4 regions of the Photorhabdus laumondii genome follow, and region 2 is predicted to be linked to each of the others. Evidence: predicted binding sites of a transcription regulator. Region 2 holds the regulator's gene; each other region holds the start of a gene.
What was found. The regulator CRP, encoded in region 2, controls carbon source genes, mostly activating them, when cyclic AMP is high. The targets are predictions, from matches to a motif close to ATGTGANNNNNNTCACAT.
Positions count from the first base shown of each region.

Region 1: glpT (glycerol-3-phosphate transporter) is a predicted target of CRP. The motif match lies at 3,016-3,033, and genes of this name have one in related genera.
Region 3: PluTT01m_RS14170 (PTS sugar transporter subunit IIB) is a predicted target of CRP. The motif match lies at 2,633-2,650, and genes of this name have one in related genera.
Region 4: udp (uridine phosphorylase) is a predicted target of CRP. The motif match lies at 2,295-2,312, and genes of this name have one in related genera.

Region 1 covers NZ_CP024901.1:4,801,906-4,806,718, forward strand. Annotated here, with positions in the region: gene PluTT01m_RS21140 (tetratricopeptide repeat protein) at 167-667, opposite strand; gene PluTT01m_RS21145 (SPM autocatalytic domain-containing protein) at 745-1,875, opposite strand; gene PluTT01m_RS21150 (DUF29 domain-containing protein) at 2,329-2,760, opposite strand; gene glpT (glycerol-3-phosphate transporter) at 3,264-4,616, shown strand; gene glpQ (glycerophosphodiester phosphodiesterase) at 4,796-4,813, shown strand, end outside.
Region 2 covers NZ_CP024901.1:424,654-429,466, forward strand. Annotated here, with positions in the region: gene PluTT01m_RS02000 (aminodeoxychorismate synthase component II) at 65-640, shown strand; gene argD (bifunctional acetylornithine/succinyldiaminopimelate transaminase) at 764-1,975, shown strand; gene crp (cAMP-activated global transcriptional regulator CRP) at 2,025-2,657, opposite strand; gene PluTT01m_RS02015 (OsmC family protein) at 2,978-3,385, shown strand; gene PluTT01m_RS02020 (phosphoribulokinase) at 3,511-4,380, opposite strand; gene PluTT01m_RS02025 (YheU family protein) at 4,399-4,617, opposite strand; gene PluTT01m_RS02030 (hydrolase) at 4,617-4,813, opposite strand, start outside.
Region 3 covers NZ_CP024901.1:3,263,048-3,267,860, reverse strand. Annotated here, with positions in the region: gene PluTT01m_RS14185 (6-phospho-beta-glucosidase) at 1-498, opposite strand, end outside; gene PluTT01m_RS14180 (PTS lactose/cellobiose transporter subunit IIA) at 495-854, opposite strand; gene PluTT01m_RS14175 (PTS cellobiose transporter subunit IIC) at 873-2,201, opposite strand; gene PluTT01m_RS14170 (PTS sugar transporter subunit IIB) at 2,231-2,536, opposite strand; gene PluTT01m_RS14165 (hypothetical protein) at 2,817-3,422, shown strand; gene hda (DnaA inactivator Hda) at 3,699-4,406, shown strand; gene arsC (arsenate reductase (glutaredoxin)) at 4,561-4,813, opposite strand, start outside.
Region 4 covers NZ_CP024901.1:5,162,622-5,167,434, forward strand. Annotated here, with positions in the region: gene PluTT01m_RS22660 (DedA family protein) at 1-218, opposite strand, end outside; gene PluTT01m_RS22665 (tyrosine-protein phosphatase) at 411-1,193, opposite strand; gene udp (uridine phosphorylase) at 1,288-2,043, opposite strand; gene pcp (pyroglutamyl-peptidase I) at 2,894-3,550, shown strand; gene PluTT01m_RS22680 (dioxygenase family protein) at 3,795-4,628, opposite strand.

The DNA.
Region 1 (4,813 bases), 1.3 Mb from region 2:
CCGCTCAATTTGTTGACAAAACACTGATTTTTTATTTAATCATTTGTTTTAATGAAGCCTCGTTTATCAAACGGAGCCTGCCGCCATATTTAAGAACCCCACTTCCCCTAATTTTTCTTCCTGAAAAGATCTTGCTTAAGTACTAGCATCCAAAAATATAAATTCACTATTCTGATTTTTTCAATTTAATAACATCACTCCAATTATTAATAAGAAATGTGCATTCATGACACCCAATTTGACTTCCTTTATTAAAATACTCTTTTGCCTTATTAAAATCTTGATTTACACCAATCCCATTTAAATAATTTGTTCCAATAGTGCGATAGCCCTCAAAATATCCACTTTTCCCAGCCAATTCGAAAAGTGCTCTCGCATCTGAGTATTTATTTTCATCCTCTAAAATAAATCCCAAATTAACCATAGATCTTAACTTATATTTATCATTTCTTGATATAGATAACTTATATTTTTCACTGGCTTCTTGACGATAACCTTCTGTTTGTTGTATTACAGCAAGCATCCAGTTTGCATCTACATTACCACTATTTGCTTTCTTTACTAATGCATGATATTCATCTTCATTTTTAGGCATTGGAATAGAGAATTCTGATAAAAAATCATCTGAATGATTGAAGACAATCGATGGGGTATCTTGTATGTTCATGTCTGAACTCTGAACAATAAAAGAAAAAAAGAACATTGAGTAGAGAAAATATTTCTTATTTTTTACAAAAAAATGACTCATAATATAATCTCGCTAAAAGTATTATTTATCCCTATTATGTCAATATTTGAATTTAGTGACTCCATCTGTATGTTTTTATCCACAGCAAAAAACACATCCACTATCTTAGTCGTATCCCCATTATTCCAGAGTACTGAGCTTTCAAACCCATGAATATTACCATTTATATCCTTGAATCCATTTTCTTTATAGGTAAGATTTATAGCAGAGATTCCTGATTCACTTAATTTATACAACTCTCCATCATCAGTGATACCATCTTTATTGGCATCAATCCATAACTCTAATGAATTCCATAGACTATCATTTTGATCAAAAATACCATCAAAATTATCGTCAAGATCTGCTAATGCAGCAAACCCATTTACTGATTTGACTCCATTTTTTAATATAGAATTATTCCCGAACAACTCATTTCCGTTATTTATTTTTCCATCTCCATTTTTATCCCATACCAGAAATGCATTATTGGCTTCTATCCATCCTGAACTTTCAACAATACCATCATTATCATGATCAAAATATATAGAACCATTTTCCGCTATGGTAATAATACCATCGCCAGTTAAATCAATAATAAGTGGTGTCTCTGTACTCTTCTGATCTTCAACAATTTCTTCAAAATTATCTAATACGGCATTTGGACTCATTCCCCGTAACTCCTGAATGAAATCTATACCATTTTTATCATTATCATAATGTGAAACTCGAAGAATTGAGTTTACAAAATCTATACAGTTATTAGTAAGGAGGTTATAATTCGGCTTAAAATCATAGAAATTTCCATTTTTTAAATCAGAAATGTAATTTCTCATATTATTAACCACACTTTCTGAATATATTGGATATGTAACACTGGAAATTTTTGATTTATCGTATGCGATTGAATCTCTAAAAGTTATGTTCTCAACTCCTCCTACTTGCTTATTATCACCCAAGCCCCATCCGATTGATTCACCCTGAAATTCAACCCATACATGTCCAAAAGTAGATTTGCTAACGTCTCCTGCCGCATTAGTATATTTAGTACCTGAAGATGCTATTTTTACTGTTATTGTTTCTACATGCATTCCTTTAAAATTTTCGTTAAAAACTTTATCAACTAACCCATAGTCTTTACTTGGCATAGTTATTTCCTTATTGAAAACTTCCATGATTATCTTTGATAAATAAAATAAAATTTACTGCAAATAGAAATAATTATCAACATCACTACGGAAATTTTATAAATTTATATAAAAAAATCAAATTAATAATTTTCTAATATTTTATCTTTATTATTATATTTTTCGATAATAAATTAAAACTGTTAGCATTTTCCTTCCGTTACTATTTTGGCTCCGACTATTGCCTTGAGTATAGCCACAGCGATCACAATGAATTTTTCTGTAATTATTGATACGGCAAAGGTCATGAAAATGAAAAAGGATAATCTTAGCTAATCCAATGAGTATCCACCGAAAAAAATAATTTCTGTTAATACTGCTTGCTGTGAAGTGAAAATCAATCAACCACGTTGTTAAGCAACCGAGAAAACGCACTGTTCAAAATCAGTGCGTTAGGAAATAAATTTATCGAGTCTATTCAGGCCAAAAATTTTCATCCATTATTTGCTCAAATGTCCAAGGACAAGTTTCAGGAAATACACTACGCCTAATATTAGTTTCCCTCTCTGCTGCAATAATGGCATCACCATAAGCATCAGAGGAAATTTCGCTAAGTTCTGACTTTAAGCTGGGATTTTTTTTAAGACGACGGGCTATTTTTCTTCTCTGCTCTTCAATCGTAAGCTTCCAGCTCCGACCTTGCCGTTCAGATTGGAATTGCCATTTTAGGAGGTGAAGAAACAGTACCTCAAGACGAGATTCCAGCTCGTTTCTTTGGCTATTTCCCATACTTTCTATTTCCTCCGAAAGGTTTTCCCTATCCAACTGGCTCAAATCACCGGAACGAAGCAAACTGGCTTGCTCCTGAGTCCAACCATAAAAATCACTGTTATAACGGGTCGTCATGGTTCCTCCACTGGGTATATCAGCTATACAACTGTATAAATTATGAGTCTGGCAGATTATTAGCACACCGTCAAAACAGTATGTTTATCGTTAAAATCGATTAGCAGCCCATTCGCCATAAATTGAGAAGAGCCTTTCATCTGGACGGATACATATAGAATAACAAATAGAAGATGTATGAAAACTGTGGTTTTTGTTTGATAAAGAACAGAAACGAACCAAAAACGCTCACCAATAATTAAGTAAAGATCGTTATTGTGACAATTGTCACAATTTCATTGGTAAAGCACATTTCAAAAAGTTAACAAATCACTCAGAATTATCGCCAGGGCAAAACAACTTTAACAACTGAGTGTTGTTTCACAGATAGGTTGAGTGATTTCGACTATCATAATTTTCGTTATGGAAAATAACCACTTACAAAACCTTTCATTTTCCCATCCGGTGGCATTAGTCAACCGGCAAGCTGTTTATAACACCAAAAATGCCATCGGAGGCAAAATATGTTAAGTATTTTCAAGCCGGCACCTCATAGGTCCCGGCTGTCAACAGAACAGGTAGATCCAGTCTATCGTCGCTTACGTTGGCAAATTTTTATGGGGATCTTCTTTGGTTATGCAGCTTACTATCTGGTAAGAAAAAACTTTGCACTTGCAATGCCTTATCTGGTTGAGCAAGGTTTTTCCAAAGGTGAGCTCGGTTTCGCACTATCAGGGATCTCTATCGCATACGGCTTCTCCAAATTCATCATGGGCTCCGTATCCGACCGTTCTAACCCACGAGTCTTCTTACCTGCGGGTCTGATCCTCGCGGCTCTTGTTATGCTGTTTATGGGTTTCGTACCCTGGGCAACGTCCAGTATCACTATCATGTTTGTTCTGCTGTTCTTATGTGGTTGGTTCCAGGGGATGGGTTGGCCTCCTTGTGGTCGTACCATGGTGCACTGGTGGTCACAGAAAGAACGCGGCGGTATCGTTTCTATCTGGAACTGCTCACATAATGTGGGTGGTGGTTTACCACCATTGCTATTTCTGTTGGGCATGGCGTGGTTCAATGACTGGAAAGCCGCACTTTACATGCCGGCTTTCGCCGCCATTCTCGTTGCATTGATTGTCTTTGCCCTGATACGTGACACACCGCAATCCTGTGGCTTGCCACCAATCGAAGAGTATAAAAATGACTATCCTTCTGATTATACAGAGAAAGATGAAAATGAGTTAACCGCTAAACAGATTTTCATGCAATACGTGTTACCGAACAAACTGCTGTGGATGGTTGCTATGGCTAACGTATTCATTTATCTGTTACGTTACGGTATTCTTGACTGGTCACCAACCTATCTGCGTGAAGCCAAGCATTTCGCACTAGATAAATCTTCATGGGCTTATTTCCTGTACGAATATGCCGGTATCCCAGGCACGCTACTATGTGGTTGGATGTCAGACAAAATATTTAAAGGTAACCGTGGTGCAACCGGTGTGTTCTTTATGACGCTGGTTACTATCGCAACTATCGTATTCTGGTTGAACCCACCAGGTAACCCTACTGTAGATATGGCTTGTATGTTGATTATTGGCTTCCTTATCTACGGCCCAGTGATGCTGACTGGTTTACATGCCCTTGAGCTAGCTCCAAAGAAAGCCGCGGGTACAGCCGCCGGCTTTACCGGCTTATTTGGTTACTTAGGTGGCTCTGTTGCTGCAAGTGCTATCATCGGCTACACCGTTGACTTTTTCGGTTGGGACAGCGGCTTTATGGTAATGATTGGTGGTAGTATCTTGTCCGTTATTCTATTGCTAATCGTTATGATTACCGAAAAAAAACATAAACAGGAAATAGCCCACCAATATGGCTAACCTCTGTCATTAAACTGTGATATATCACTGATAATATTAATTAAGCCGCAGCATTATATACGTTGCGGCTTTTTTTAATCTCTAAGCTAAGAGATTATGTCAGTAAGTGTTATTAACACAACCAAACTCACAGTTTAATGAGATAGAGTTTATATCATCGCTAAAACGGAGAAACACACATGCAAACTCCAATTAAG
Region 2 (4,813 bases):
AAACAAATTGCAGGAGTGGCAGGGCAACAAAATACAGCGATAAAAATGAGTAGGATAGACTCCTATGTTACTAATAATAGATAACTATGATTCTTTTACATATAACTTATATCAATATTTTTGTGAATTGGGTACAGATGTTTTAGTTAAGCGCAATGATGAATTGCAACTTGAAGATATTGAGAGATTGACGCCTACCCATTTGGTTATTTCCCCAGGCCCTTGTACCCCAAATGAAGCCGGCATTTCTCTGTCTGCGATTTCTCATTTTTCGGATAAGTTGCCGATTCTTGGTGTTTGTCTTGGACATCAGGCAATTGGTCAGGCGTTTGGTGCCAGCGTGGTAAAAGCCAGAGAAGTGATGCACGGGAAAACTTCTGCTATTCATCATAATCAGCAAGGTGTGTTCAAAGGGCTTAACCGGCCATTGACCGCGACTCGTTACCATTCATTGGTGATTGCCGCAGAGACATTACCGGCCTCATTTGAAGTCACTGCATGGAGCCAGCATAACGGCAATGTCGATGAAATTATGGGCATTCGTCATCGTACTCTACCGCTAGAAGGAGTGCAGTTCCATCCTGAAAGTATTCTCAGTGAGCAAGGTCACCAGTTACTGAGCAACTTTCTGAGATATTAACCAGATACCGATAATTTCTTCATTTATCCATCTTTTTCATTTGCCCATCTTTGATTTTTTATGCATATTCGGTGATTATGTTTTCACTTCTGAATGGCGTATATATAAAAAACGGGTGGGGAAATGAAGGAGCATATCGCAGTAGATAGAAACACATACGATCAAGTTATGTTGCCAATTTATTCACCAGCGCAGTTTATACCGGTGAGAGGGCAGGGTAGTCGTGTATGGGATCAGCATGGGAAAGAGTATATTGATTTTGCGGGAGGGATTGCTGTTGTGGCTTTGGGCCATTGTCATCCTACGTTAGTGGATGTTTTGAAGCAGCAAGGGGAAAAACTTTGGCATATCAGTAATATTTTCACCAATGAACCGGCTTTGATTCTGGCGCAGAAACTGATTGATGCGACTTTTGCTGAGCGGGTGTTTTTTGCCAACTCAGGAGCGGAAGCGAATGAAGCGGCATTTAAACTGGCTCGCCACTATGCCATTGCGCGTCACAATCCCTATAAAACCAAAATTATCGCATTTCATCAGGGCTTTCATGGTCGTACCCTATTTACTGTCTCCGTGGGCGGTCAGCCCAAATATGCTGATGGTTTTGGACCAAAACCCGCGGATATTATTCATGTGCCTTTTAATGATTTAGATGCAGTGAAGGCCGTCATAGATGACCATACTTGTGCTGTTGTATTAGAACCGGTTCAGGGCGAAGGGGGAGTCACGGCGGCAGCACCGGCATTTATTCATGGGGTGCGTGAGCTTTGTGATAAGCATCAGGTGCTGTTGGTGTTTGATGAAGTGCAAAGTGGGATGGGACGTACTGGTAAGCTATTTTCTTATATGCATTATGATGTTACGCCAGATATCATTACCACGGCAAAAGCATTGGGAAATGGCTTCCCTATCAGCGCCATGCTGACGACAGTGAATATTGCTTCAGTGATGACACCGGGAGCTCATGGTACAACTTATGGCGGTAATCCGTTGGCTTGTGCAGTTGCAAATGTTGCTTTTGATATTATTAATACACCAGCGGTTCTGGCGGGAGTTGAAAAACGCCATAATTTAATGGTGAATTTTCTGAATGATATCAATCAGAAATATTCGATATTTGGTGAAATCCGTGGAAAGGGTCTGCTGATTGGGGCAGAACTTAAAGCGCCACATCAGGGAAAAGCTAAAGATATTCTGCAACTGGCGGCTGAAAATGGCTTAATGTTGTTGAGTGCGGGAGGCGATGTACTGCGTTTCACGCCTTCGTTGATTATTAGTGAAGAAGAGATTGCTCAAGGAATGGAGCGGTTAGAGCAGGTAATTAATCAGTTGGTGTAATTAAATACAGGAGAAATCAGCGCAGGATTATGCGCTGATTAATCGGGCGTTAACGTGTACCGTAAACAACAATAGTTTTACCGTGTGCGGAGATCAAATTTTGATCTTCTAGCATTTTCAGAATACGACCAACTGTTTCGCGGGAACAGCCAACAATCTGGCCAATTTCCTGACGCGTGATTTTGATTTGCATTCCGTCTGGGTGGGTCATTGCATCTGGTTGTTTCGCCAGATTCAGTAAAGTTTGGGCAATTCGGCCGGTAACATCCAGGAAAGCCAGATTACCGACTTTCTCAGAAGTTGTTTGCAAACGGTTTGCCATTTGGGCAGATAAACGCATCAAAATATCCGGGTTTACCTGAATCAGTTGACGGAATTTTTTATAGGAGATTTCAGCCACTTCACAGGCGCTTTTGGCCCGTACCCAAGCTGTACGCTCTTGCCCCTCTTCAAATAATCCAAGTTCACCAATGAAATCCCCCTGATTTAGATAGGAAAGGATCATCTCTTTGCCTTCTTCATCTTTAATCAAAACCGCAACAGAACCTTTTACAATGTAGTAAAGCGTCTCTGCTTTTTCGCCTTGATGAATAAGCGTACTTTTAGATGGATATTTATGAATATGGCAGTGTGACAAAAACCATTCAAGAGTGGGGTCTGTTTGTGGCTTGCCGAGAACCATTCGTTTCATCCTCTGTTGTTATCGCTGCCTAAATAACACGAGAATCTAAAAGTTTCTCGTCAGGCTGGCTTATAAAGACACTAGCTTAACATATTAGTTTGTTGAAAAACCGACAGATAAGGGTTTTATATAGGTTATCTGAAATTTGAACCTTAAGTATTGATCATAACCTACCTATACTTAGCCCACTTCTGTTTTTAACACAGGAAAGGGTTTCTGTCTTGTCTTGTATTGTTTCAGCATAATAAACCGCTCACTAGATTGCCAGTTTAATACTGAAAGAGTAGGCTTGGATGCAAAGAACGACTTAAGAGGTATTTATGCAAGCACGGGTAAAATGGGTTGAAGGATTATCTCTTTTGGGGGAGTCATCTTCCGGTCATCAGATCATGATGGATGGTAATGCCGGTGATAAGGCACCGAGCCCAATGGAAATGGTATTAATGGCAGCCGGTGGTTGCAGTACGATTGATGTAGTTTCTATTTTGCATAAAGGCAGGTATGACATCAGAGATTGTGAAGTAAAATTAACTTCCCGCCGTCGTGAAGAGCCGCCACGCTTGTTTACTCATATTAATCTGCATTTTATTGTTACGGGTAAAGATTTAATAGATAAAGCGGTTGAACGTGCCGTCATGCTTTCAGCAGAAAAATATTGCTCTGTTGCATTGATGTTGGGGAAATCAGTTGAAATTACCCACAGTTTTGAAGTTAAAGATATAGATTAAGATATTATTTCGTGATCAAAAAATAACATCAGGTAACTAATATTTCAGTTACCTGTTTTTTTAACTGAATAATATAAGATGCAAATTTTAAGTGCCGGATTTGCTAAATTGACCTCAGGCGCTGATTAACAAATCTTTTCCCCTTCCAGTAATCGCTGCACCAAGGGTGTCATAATTAATTCCATTGCTAGCCCCATTTTTCCACCGGGGACCACGATGGTATTAATGCTTGAAACGAATGAGCCTTGTAACATTGCTAACAAGTATGGGAAATCAATTTGAGTCAGATCACGGAAGCGGATGACAATAAAACTTTCATCCAGTGATGGAATGGTTTTGGCTGAGAATGGATTGGATGTATCAACGGTAGGGACACGTTGGAAGTTGATATGTGTTCGCGAGAATTGTGGCGTAATGTAGTTAATATAATCATCCATAGAACGCACGACGGAATCCATCACAGCTTCCTGCGAGTGTCCTCGTTCTCCGGTATCGCGGACAAGTTTCTGTATCCATTCAAGGTTGACAATCGGCACGACGCCCACGAGCAGATCAACATGACTGGCAACATTATGTTGTGGTGTGACAACACCACCGTGTAGACCTTCATAAAACAGTACATCGGTCTGCTTGGGTAAAGATTCCCACGGCGTAAATGTACCGGGAAGCTGGTTGTAAGGGACGGCATCGTCATAGGTATGAAGATATTTCCGACGGCGGCCTTCACCGGTTTCACCATAATCAATCATGGTTTTTTCCAGCATGCCAAAATCATTGGCTTCTGGCCCAAAATAACTGATATGCCTGCCTTGTTCTTTGGCTTTACGGATTGCGGCATCCATTTCAGGGCGGGTGTAGCGGTGGAAACTATCTCCTTCTATCTGCGCTGCACTGATGTTAAGTTGCTGGAAAATCTTACGGAAAGCTAAACTGGTGGTGGTGGTTCCGGCACCGCTGGAGCCGGTAATTGCAATAATCGGATGTTTGACAGACATTCAGTAAACTCCATAATGTTAAGAATGGAACATTTCTTTTGGCACAATATTGACGCTCTCATGCAGTTCAGACCACACCAGCATAACATCCCCCCGTTCCAACTGATGGCGTATATTAGCGACTTTCTGCTCCAGCGATTTTTCATCTTCGCCATAGTCAGTGCCTTCCCGCAAGACAAAGCTCTCTATCAAATTTAGCAGAGTTTCGGGTTCCAGTTGTTGCCACGGGATAATCATTATGGTTGCTCCAGATAAGATGACAGCCAATTTGGGATGCGTTGTTCCAGCCACATTTGTGGCTTCTTCAATGAGCCACTGACAAAGCCGACATGTCCACCATATTCTGTCATTTGATATTCAATATTTTTGGGTAACATTTTGAGATCAGGGATGACTTCCGGTGCCATAAAAGGATCGTCTTTAGCATGAATAA
Region 3 (4,813 bases), 2.8 Mb from region 2:
TTTTGCTTTGCTATAGCGGGAAATCGCTTCGGTAACGATCCCGGCTGGATTGGTGAAGTTAATAATCCATGCGTCGGGTGCAAGTTGCTCAACTTTATGGGCAATATCTAGCAATACGGGGATGGTGCGTAATGCTTTGGCAAAGCCACCTACGCCAGTAGTTTCCTGACCGATCAAGCCATATTTTAGCCCCAGACGCTCGTCCGCAACGCGAGCTGGAAGCTGACCGACCCGTAGTTGAGTTAAAATAAAACTGGCACCGCGAATGGCGTTATCTGGTGTGAAATGGACGCTGACAATAACGTGTTCCATGCCGTAACGAGCTAACATACGGCGAGTAAGCGCGGCGATAATTTCTACTTTCTGTTTTCCACTGTCAATGTCAACTAGTGCCAGTTCAGATAGTGGAATCTCTTTTTTATGTTGAATAAGCCCTTCGACTAATTCAGGTGTGTAGCTGCTACCGCCACCAATAATGGCTATTTTGATTTGTTTCATGTTTTTTCCTCTTGTGATGACATTCGGCGATAGAGTTCAATCATATCGCTGGCAAGATCTTGAATAACCATTGCGTTCATTAAATGATCTTGCGCATGGACGGTGATGAGATTGACAGGTAATTTACCGCAGCCTTCATCTAATCCAATGAGGGTAGTCTGAATCGTGTGTGCTTCTTTGATCGCCTGTTGAGATTCAGCCATCAGTGTTTGTGCTGTTTGAAAATCACCGTTTCTGGCATGTTGTAATGCCATTAGTGCATGACTGCGTGCGCTTCCGGCATAAACCAGCAGTTCTACAATAGTTTTTTCTAAATCAATAGTTTTTTCTAAATCAATAGCTTGTTCTAAATCCATGTGTAAATCCTCCGAAAATTAGGGTTGGGATTGAGTTTCTACACCTGTGGATGCTGTGTTTTCTTGCTGTTTATTTTCTTCGTCGATCAATTGTTTTTCATAAATTTTGAAGAAGGGATACCAGATAAAGAGATCGATTATCGTGAGTATGATAACTAGCACTGCCGCCCGATAATCCCAAGCGGCGGAAATCATTGCGCCGATGGGTGCCGGCGTAGTCCAGGGCGAAATGGCGACCATTTTATGTACCAGATCAAGATGCAGGACGCTGTAGGACAATACTGCATTGACCAGTGGCACAACCAATAGTGGAATAAATAAGGTCGGATTCATCACAATCGGTGAACCAAACAGCAGTGGTTCGTTAATATTGAATATGGATGGAACCACGCTCAATTTTCCGATAGTACGCAAATGTATAGAGCGGCTGCGCAGATACAGAATCGCCAGAACCAACGTAGAACCAGAGCCGCCAATACAGATATAAAACGCCCAGTAAGGATCGGTGAGAATTTGTGTTGCAGCAGTACCGTGGGCCATTAATGTTGCATTGGTAGCAATATTTGCCATAAAAATAGGGGCCATCAAGCCAGTGACAATGTTGGCGCCATGAATACCGGCAAACCACAGTAAGTTAGCAATGAGTAGCGCCAGTATAATGGCAGGCAGAGTATCACCGACGGAAATGAGGGGTTGGAACATCTGCATTATGGCTGCGGGAATAAGTAGATTGAATTCACTCTGTAATAGCAAGCTGGCAGGATAAACGGTTAACAAGATACCTATGACTGGATATAGAAGTTCAAAAGAACGGGCAATGGCTGGTGGCACTTGTGTTGGCATTCGGATGGTGATGTTATATTTTTTTAGTAAACGTGTTAGTTCAACTGACCAGATAGCGCAAATTAATGCGGTAAATACACCTGCGCCACCGAGGAAATCGAGTGCTATTTTGTTTTCTATTTGTGGTGCTGCTGCTAGCAAAAACGCCATGAGTGATAGTAAAGCCGAAGTTAACCCGTCCAGACCGTAGGATTTAGCTAAACTGTAGGCGGTACCGACCGAAACAAAGACACTCATTAATCCCATCGTCATAAAGTAAGGCATTGTGATGGTGTCCCAGTGAGTTTTGGCAAAGGATAACCAAGCCTGGCCGAATGAGGATGTAGTCTGTAAATCGAAGGGGGGATTTGCCACAATTAACATCATGCTGCCGATGATCAAAAATGGCATGGCTGAGATAAAGCCGTCACGCATTGCTGTAATATGCCGCTGGTTACCGATTCGCCCGGCAAACGGGATAATGTGGTTTTCTAAGACACGCATAAAAGAGGTATAGAGACTCATGAGGGTACTCCGCGTGATGATGAAATTGTTTATTCCAACAGGCTCAATGCCTTATCGAGAACCTTATCACCACGAAGAGTGCCATAATCCATCATGTCAATAACGTCTATTGGTTTACCGAGTGGTTTGGCAATAGCGGAAAAATGGGCCAATTGATATCTCACCTGTGGGCCGAGTAAAATAACGTCAGCGTCGGCTATCAGGTGTTCTAATTCAACCGTGGGAACAGCCTTGATCTCAATGTCCAATGCCCGTTTTATCACTTCTGCCTGCATGCGTTGTACTAGCATGCTGGTGGACATACCGGCCGCACAACACAATAGGATTTTTTTCATTGTTCAGTCTCCAGTTTGTTATATCGTTTCTTATGGGATAAGTGGTTGATGAGAACTTTCACTGTTTATTAAGACTAGCAACTTATGTTAAATATGTTGCGATTTTGTTCGCATATTAATCAAGAATAGTTTAAGGAATAGCGATAGAGTGTGATCTTCGTTTGTATTGTACAGAGTGTGAAAATTTTAGGTTGTATAGGATGTTGCAGCGAGATTTTTCACTGATGGAATAAGGGTGAATGTTTGGATACAGTAAGTATTGGCAACTAGTGATGAAGCAATGCGAAAGTTAATCTCTGAATCAGATTTCGATATCAAACTTAACATGACAGAGAAAAATGTAGAACACACCCAAGCTTTCATTGAACGCGGGGTGCAAGACTTTTCTCTGCCTGGATTTGTTACGCCATATGGTTACCGTTTGCTGGCATCTGTTTCTGGCAATCAATATAGATTGGTGACTGATGCAGATATGCCGGAGACGGTTTACGTGGTAAAGCTCGAATTCATGGAACATATTGTTCCATCGAAGAAAACATGCACACAGATACTGGTGTGGCGTACAGTTCTTCCTCAACATGACGGGGCAGTGAGAGGTTTGTCACAAGAGTTTTTTAGGTTTTTCCTTGAAAGATACTCCATCATTGTGTCTGACAGTGAGCAAACGCTAGATGGACGTAGGTTTTGGGAACGTATGATTGCTTGGGCTATCAGTATTAATGGCTATCATGTGTATGTTTCTGATAGCACCAAAGAGGAGCGTCCACTGAGCCTGATTACCTCATGGGATGACTTCTATGTAACCTGGGCTAACTATTGCTGGGGCCATGACAAGGATTATCACTATCATCGCCTTTTTGTTATCAGTAAAGAGCGATTACATTGATCTCTGCTAAGAATGAATAAAACTCACTATCTGATAGCTTTTTCTTAAATAACATAGGACTGAAAACTTAAATTTTTCATGTTGTTACATGCAGAATATTTTATAGGCGTTTGCGGTCTGTTCTGTGCTATGACGAGATATTATGCGCTTCTGAGCCTGAAAAGGATTTAACTTATTGAATCCTAAAAATAGTTTTTTTATTATTTACCTATACAGTTCATTTACAACTATTTTCTGTGATAAACTTGTTGGCGTTTATTACCAGCTCTGTTTGAGGTGCTTCTGAACACACCATCGCAGCTTTCGTTACCTTTGTATCTTCCCGATGATGAAACTTTTGCCAGTTTCTTTCCGGGGGAAAATGCCACCCTGTTAGCTGCAATCAAATTGGCCATTAATCAGCCGCATGGCAGCTATATTTATTTCTGGTCCCGTGATAGTGGGGGCCGAAGTCATTTGTTGCATGCCGCCTGTGCTGAATTGTCCCTGAAAGATGAAGCTGTGGGTTATGTTCCGCTGGATAAACGTGCCTATTTTATCCCTGAGGTGCTTGATGGCATGGAACACTTATCACTGGTTTGTATCGATAATATTGAGAGTATTGCTGGTGATGAAGAGTGGGAAATGGCGATTTTTAATCTTTATAATCGCATTCTGGAGATTGGCCGCACTTGTTTGCTTATTAGCGGCGATCGGCCACCTCGCCAGATTAATCTTAAGTTACCTGATTTGGCTTCTCGTCTGGATTGGGGGCAAATTTATAAATTACAACCGCTTTCCGATGATGAGAAATTACAAGCCTTGCAATTGCGAGCGAAGTTACGCGGTTTTGAATTGCCGGAAGATGTAGGGCGCTTTTTACTGAAAAGATTAGACAGAGAAATGCGGACCCTGTTTATGGCATTGAATCAGTTAGATCACGCTTCGATAGTTGCCCAGCGCAAGCTGACGATTCCATTTGTGAAGGATATTTTGCACCTTTAAAGGTGATGGTGATATCACATCTATACTCGTCATCTTTCAAGTTGCCTCTTTGTTGACTGCATTCGCTCACCCCGGTCACATAGTTATCTATGCTCCCGGGGATTCGCTCCCTTGCCGCCGCGATCCATCTTGAAATCCATTGGGTATATTCTTATCAATCAAGAATTTCTTTTACTTTTTCCGGTGGGCGCCCAAGTCTGGCTTTATCACCGCAAACCACGATTGGGCGCTCAATCAGTTTAGGATTGACAATCATTGCTTTCAGTAAATCATGCTGAGTGAGTTTTTCATCAGCCAGATTCAACTCTTTGTATAGATCTTCTTTCGTTCTCATCAATTGGCGTGCATCGTGAAAACCAAGCTGTTCTAGCAGAACGGATAATTGCTCTACCGCGAGAGGAGCCTCC
Region 4 (4,813 bases), 950 kb from region 2:
CCTGCTGCGGCCGCCAACCAAATCGGCCAGAAATTAAGACCACTTTCACCTATTAATGCCCCCAATCCAAGCAATATGATTGTTGCCGGTAATAACAAGGAGAAAAAAGCCAGAGATTCACCAAAAGCAAGCAAGAAAACAATCGGCATGATCCAGGTATCATGAGCTTTAACAAAAGCGATTACCAGATCAACTATTTCATGAAGACTCAAATTCATATTCCTATATTGATCAATATCCCCTATGGATTTCAAGATGCATCGCGACGGCAAGGGCGCGAATCCTCGGGAGCATAGTTAACTATGTCACCGGGGGTGAGCGAGTGCAGCCAACAAAGAGGCAACTGAAAGATAACGGGTATACACATTCAATTTAACCACCGCTGTATTAACCAGAATTAAACCAACTTTTTATTCAAGGAAATAATCTTGTAATTTCTTACGAGCAGTAAAATCAAGACCAAGATCTTTCTCCAGCCATATATCTACACTGCCATAATGCTGGTTAATACTGTTTAATGCCGTCATTAAAAACTCTTCTCTCACGGAATAAACATAAGCGAATTTATCAACCACATCGTCACTCATAGTTTTCGCATGCTCATTTAACAAATATTCACGATAAGGAGCCAGAGTGCAATTAGTCACTAAATAATCTTCCATTACCGTATCCAAATCAGCCCCCAATGCAAATAATACCAGCGCAGAACCTACACCGGTTCTGTCTTTACCTACCGCACAATGCTGGACTATCCCACCTTTTTCCGGTTGTTGCAGTAAGTTAACTAATGTCTTATAGGCTGAATTTTTTAGCGGCAATAATTCATAAAGACGAAACATAAATGCCTGAGGATTAAATTGCTCCAACATCTCTGACGCCAATTTTTCCAGATTTGCATTCACTTCATCAGATAAGGGATTGGCCGGAGCATGATGATAATTAGCACCATTCCATACCAAATCGGGTTTATCCTCTATTTCACTGGTATCACGATAATCTATGATTTGAAAGAGATTTTTATTTGCCAGGAAAGATTGGTCTTTTTCTGTTAAGCGATCCAGAGAACCAGAACGGAAAAGTAAACCTGATTTGATTTTTCCACCACTCGCGACTTTTTTACCGCCTAAATCACGAAAATTAATCCCTCCATTGAGAGGAAGCACTGATGGATGTAATAAAGATGTTGTGATCATGATGACTCTTAATCAATTGTGAGGTGTTAAGACATTAACAGATTTCTATTTAAAATAAGAGTGAGCCGGAATACTCCGGCCCAAAAAGTATGATTTACAGCAAACGGCGAGCAGCTTCTACGACAATCCCCAATGCATTACTTTCTGTTTTCTCAAGTAATTTAACATTAGGAATCTCCTGCTGAGTACGGTTAACAATAACACCGGCAACCATACCCGCACGTAGACCTTGGCTTGCACACATCGTTAATAAAGTTGCCGATTCCATTTCATAATTCATGACCCCCATTGCCTGCCATTCAGCCATTGAGCCCTTGAAACGGCTCACAACACGGCCAGAATAGGTATCGTAACGCTCCTGACCGGGATAAAAAGTATCGGAAGAGGCCGTTACCCCCACATGTACTGTTACACCTAAATCTTTTGCTGCTTCGTACAGAGCCGTCGTACACTCAAAATCGGCAACCGCCGGAAATTCCATCGGAGCAAAATGCAGGCTGGCACCATCCAAACGAACAGCTGCGGTAGTCACCAACACATCACCAACATTGATATTTTCCTGAATTGCGCCTGTTGTGCCGATACGTAAAAAAGTACGTACCCCCAATTGCGCTAATTCTTCAACCGCGATAGAGGTTGACGGGCCACCAATACCCGTAGAGCATACAATGACTGCTGTACCATCAATTTCTGCCCGCCATGACGTAAATTCACGTAAAGAAGCGAGATGAACTGGGTTATCCATCAATCTTGCGATTTTTTCCACACGTTTCGGATCACCCGGAACAATAGCTAAAGTTGCGCCTTGCAGATCGTTTTTGGTCAGACCTAAGTGAAATACATCAGACATATCAGACTCCTCAGCAAGAAGAATTTATAATGAAATTAGTTGAGATCTACTGTATTGGGCATTTATACCCGTTATCCTTCAAGTTGCCTCTTTGTTGGCTGCACTCTCTCACCCCGGTCACATCGTTATCTATGCTCCCGGGGATTCGCGCCCTTGCCGTCGCGAAGCATCTTGAAATCCATAGGGTATAGACATCTTTTAGTGATAAATGTCACTTCAAAGTAATATAAAAAAGAAAAACATACATTATTTTGAGATATAAATCACAAAATAACCATGAAACAGGTAAAAAAACAGGGCGTTTTCTTCCGTCCATAAACTAACTTGAATGAGTTCATATTATGGAAAAACAATCCATTGTTTAGCTATATTTATGTTTCATAACGTATCGAGAAAAATATATCACAGATTATCTCATCGAAATATTTTCTCCTTGAGAGTTAATAGAGGTTAATATCCATCCAATCACAAAGAAAAAATTATCATTTCATAACCCGGTCATAAAACAAAATATTTCCAATAAACTATCAACTTAATCAAATATAAATCACCGTCGTTATTAAAATACTCTCCTAACATTTATAAATCAACAACGCAATAAACTGGACTATTTTTAAAATAACTTTTTCTTATGATGAACATATTAAAAAATTAACTGTATTTTACTTCTATAGCTAATAAATAATTTTTCTTGCTTATTTACCAACATATTACAATTATATTTTCAACAAAAATAAAACAATTACCAAATATAAATATCACAGTTGTCTTTTTATAGGATGCATATTGTTTAGATATTAGACTCTTTCCACCATATAAGGGCACTATTACTATGACTACTATGACTACTATGACGACACAAAAAACAGTTTTAATTACAGGTTTCGAACCTTTCGGTAAAGAAACGATTAATCCATCCTGGGAAGCTGCTAAGCAATTACAGGGGCGAGAATTATGCGGAGCCCGCGTTGAAGCGCGTCAGCTTCCATGTGTGTTCGACGTCTCTCTGGCTTGTCTGTATGCTGCTATTGATGATGTACAACCTGATCTGGTCATTGCCGTGGGACAGGCAGGCGGCAGACCAAATATTACTGTGGAACGCGTGGCAATTAATATCAATGATGCTAGCATCCCTGATAATCAAGGTAATCAGCCTATCAATACCCCCATCGTCGCAACAGGCCCTGCCGCCTACTTCGCCACGTTACCGATCAATGCGATAGTCAAGGGTTTGCGTGATGCAGGAGTGCCAGCCTCCATTTCACAAACCGCAGGCACTTTCGTCTGTAACCACGTCATGTATGGCCTGTTGCATCATTTGGCATGCATCTATCCTGAAATACGCGGTGGAGTTCTCCATATCCCTTATCTGCCTGAGCAAGCAGCTCGGTATTCAGGAACGCCAAGTATGGCCCTAGAAACAGTTATAACAGCGCTGGAAATTGCTATCGATGAAGCATTAAAAAACAGTGAAGATATCGCCAATAATGGAGACACAGCTCATTAATTTGACATTCTGCTTGCGGGACTGAAAGCTTTCCTCTGAGAAAATGACAGGCACAGACAGTATGCTCTACTGATAGTATCAATCAAACAGTAAAGATAATTCTCTCTGTGCCTGCACAATATCCGTATATAAATATCAAATGTCTGATACTTTATTAAATTATTAATCAGCACATTATTTACATAGGTTATTTTATAATTTCAACTGTTATTACATTGAAATTTAGTTTATTCAACAAAACTGCTTATACCGTATGGGAATATAAGTCATCTTTAGTTATGAAATTAGATATACTTTCCAAGTCTATTGATAGAACTATTTCACCTAGTATCCCACGGTTAATATCATATTCATCTATTTTTGTTACTTTTATTTCTGAAAGATGACCATTCATATTTTTAAAATATTCATCCTCATTATTTTTAGTTCTGATTACCCTCCGCTTTGAATACAGATCATATTTATAAACCTCTGTATTGATTCCTTCTGGAAAATACATTTGACCAACAAAAGCAAAGTGCTCTTTGTCATCCACATTTGTGCTTAATTTTCTGATTGCAATATGAATATGAGTCGCTCTACCCGCATAAAACCCAGGATAAATAGTCGTAAAATTAACTATCCCATTTTTATCCGATGGTTGAGCTCCTCTTAGAAAATTTTTATCATCAGTTCTATTGATAGAAGCTACTCCAGCAACGTTAGGGACTACATCGGGGCTAATATAACTCCAACCAGAATATTTCCCCCGACTATTACAATGCCAAATATCAACAAATAAATTATCAACGGGTTTACATGTTTTTTCATCTATGACAGTAATCTTCAATAAAAAAGGTATTCCTAATTCTGAATCAGTAATATCCCTTCTTACAATTTTGTCATTTCGGAAATATGGCCCTGATATCTGCTCTGGCGCAAGCGTACATACGCCTATTCCATGTTGTGGGGATAACTTTTCTTCTGCACGAGCTAAATTCATCGGAGCAAGTGCAGCTGTCGCCGTAATAACAGCACTACTTTTTAAAAAATTTCTTCGAGAGCTACTTTTCTTACCTTGCAACTTATTAACATCCATATAATCCTCTCTTTAATTATTAAGTTTCTATTACAATGCTTCCATCTTGTTACTACCCGGGTTATTTTGTTAATAAAATGTATTTTTTCAAATACCAATATGGCATATATAAGTTACTAAAAGTTTGGTAATAGAAAAGATCCCAGCCAAACCGCACCGTTACATGCTATTGCAAAAAGAAAGAT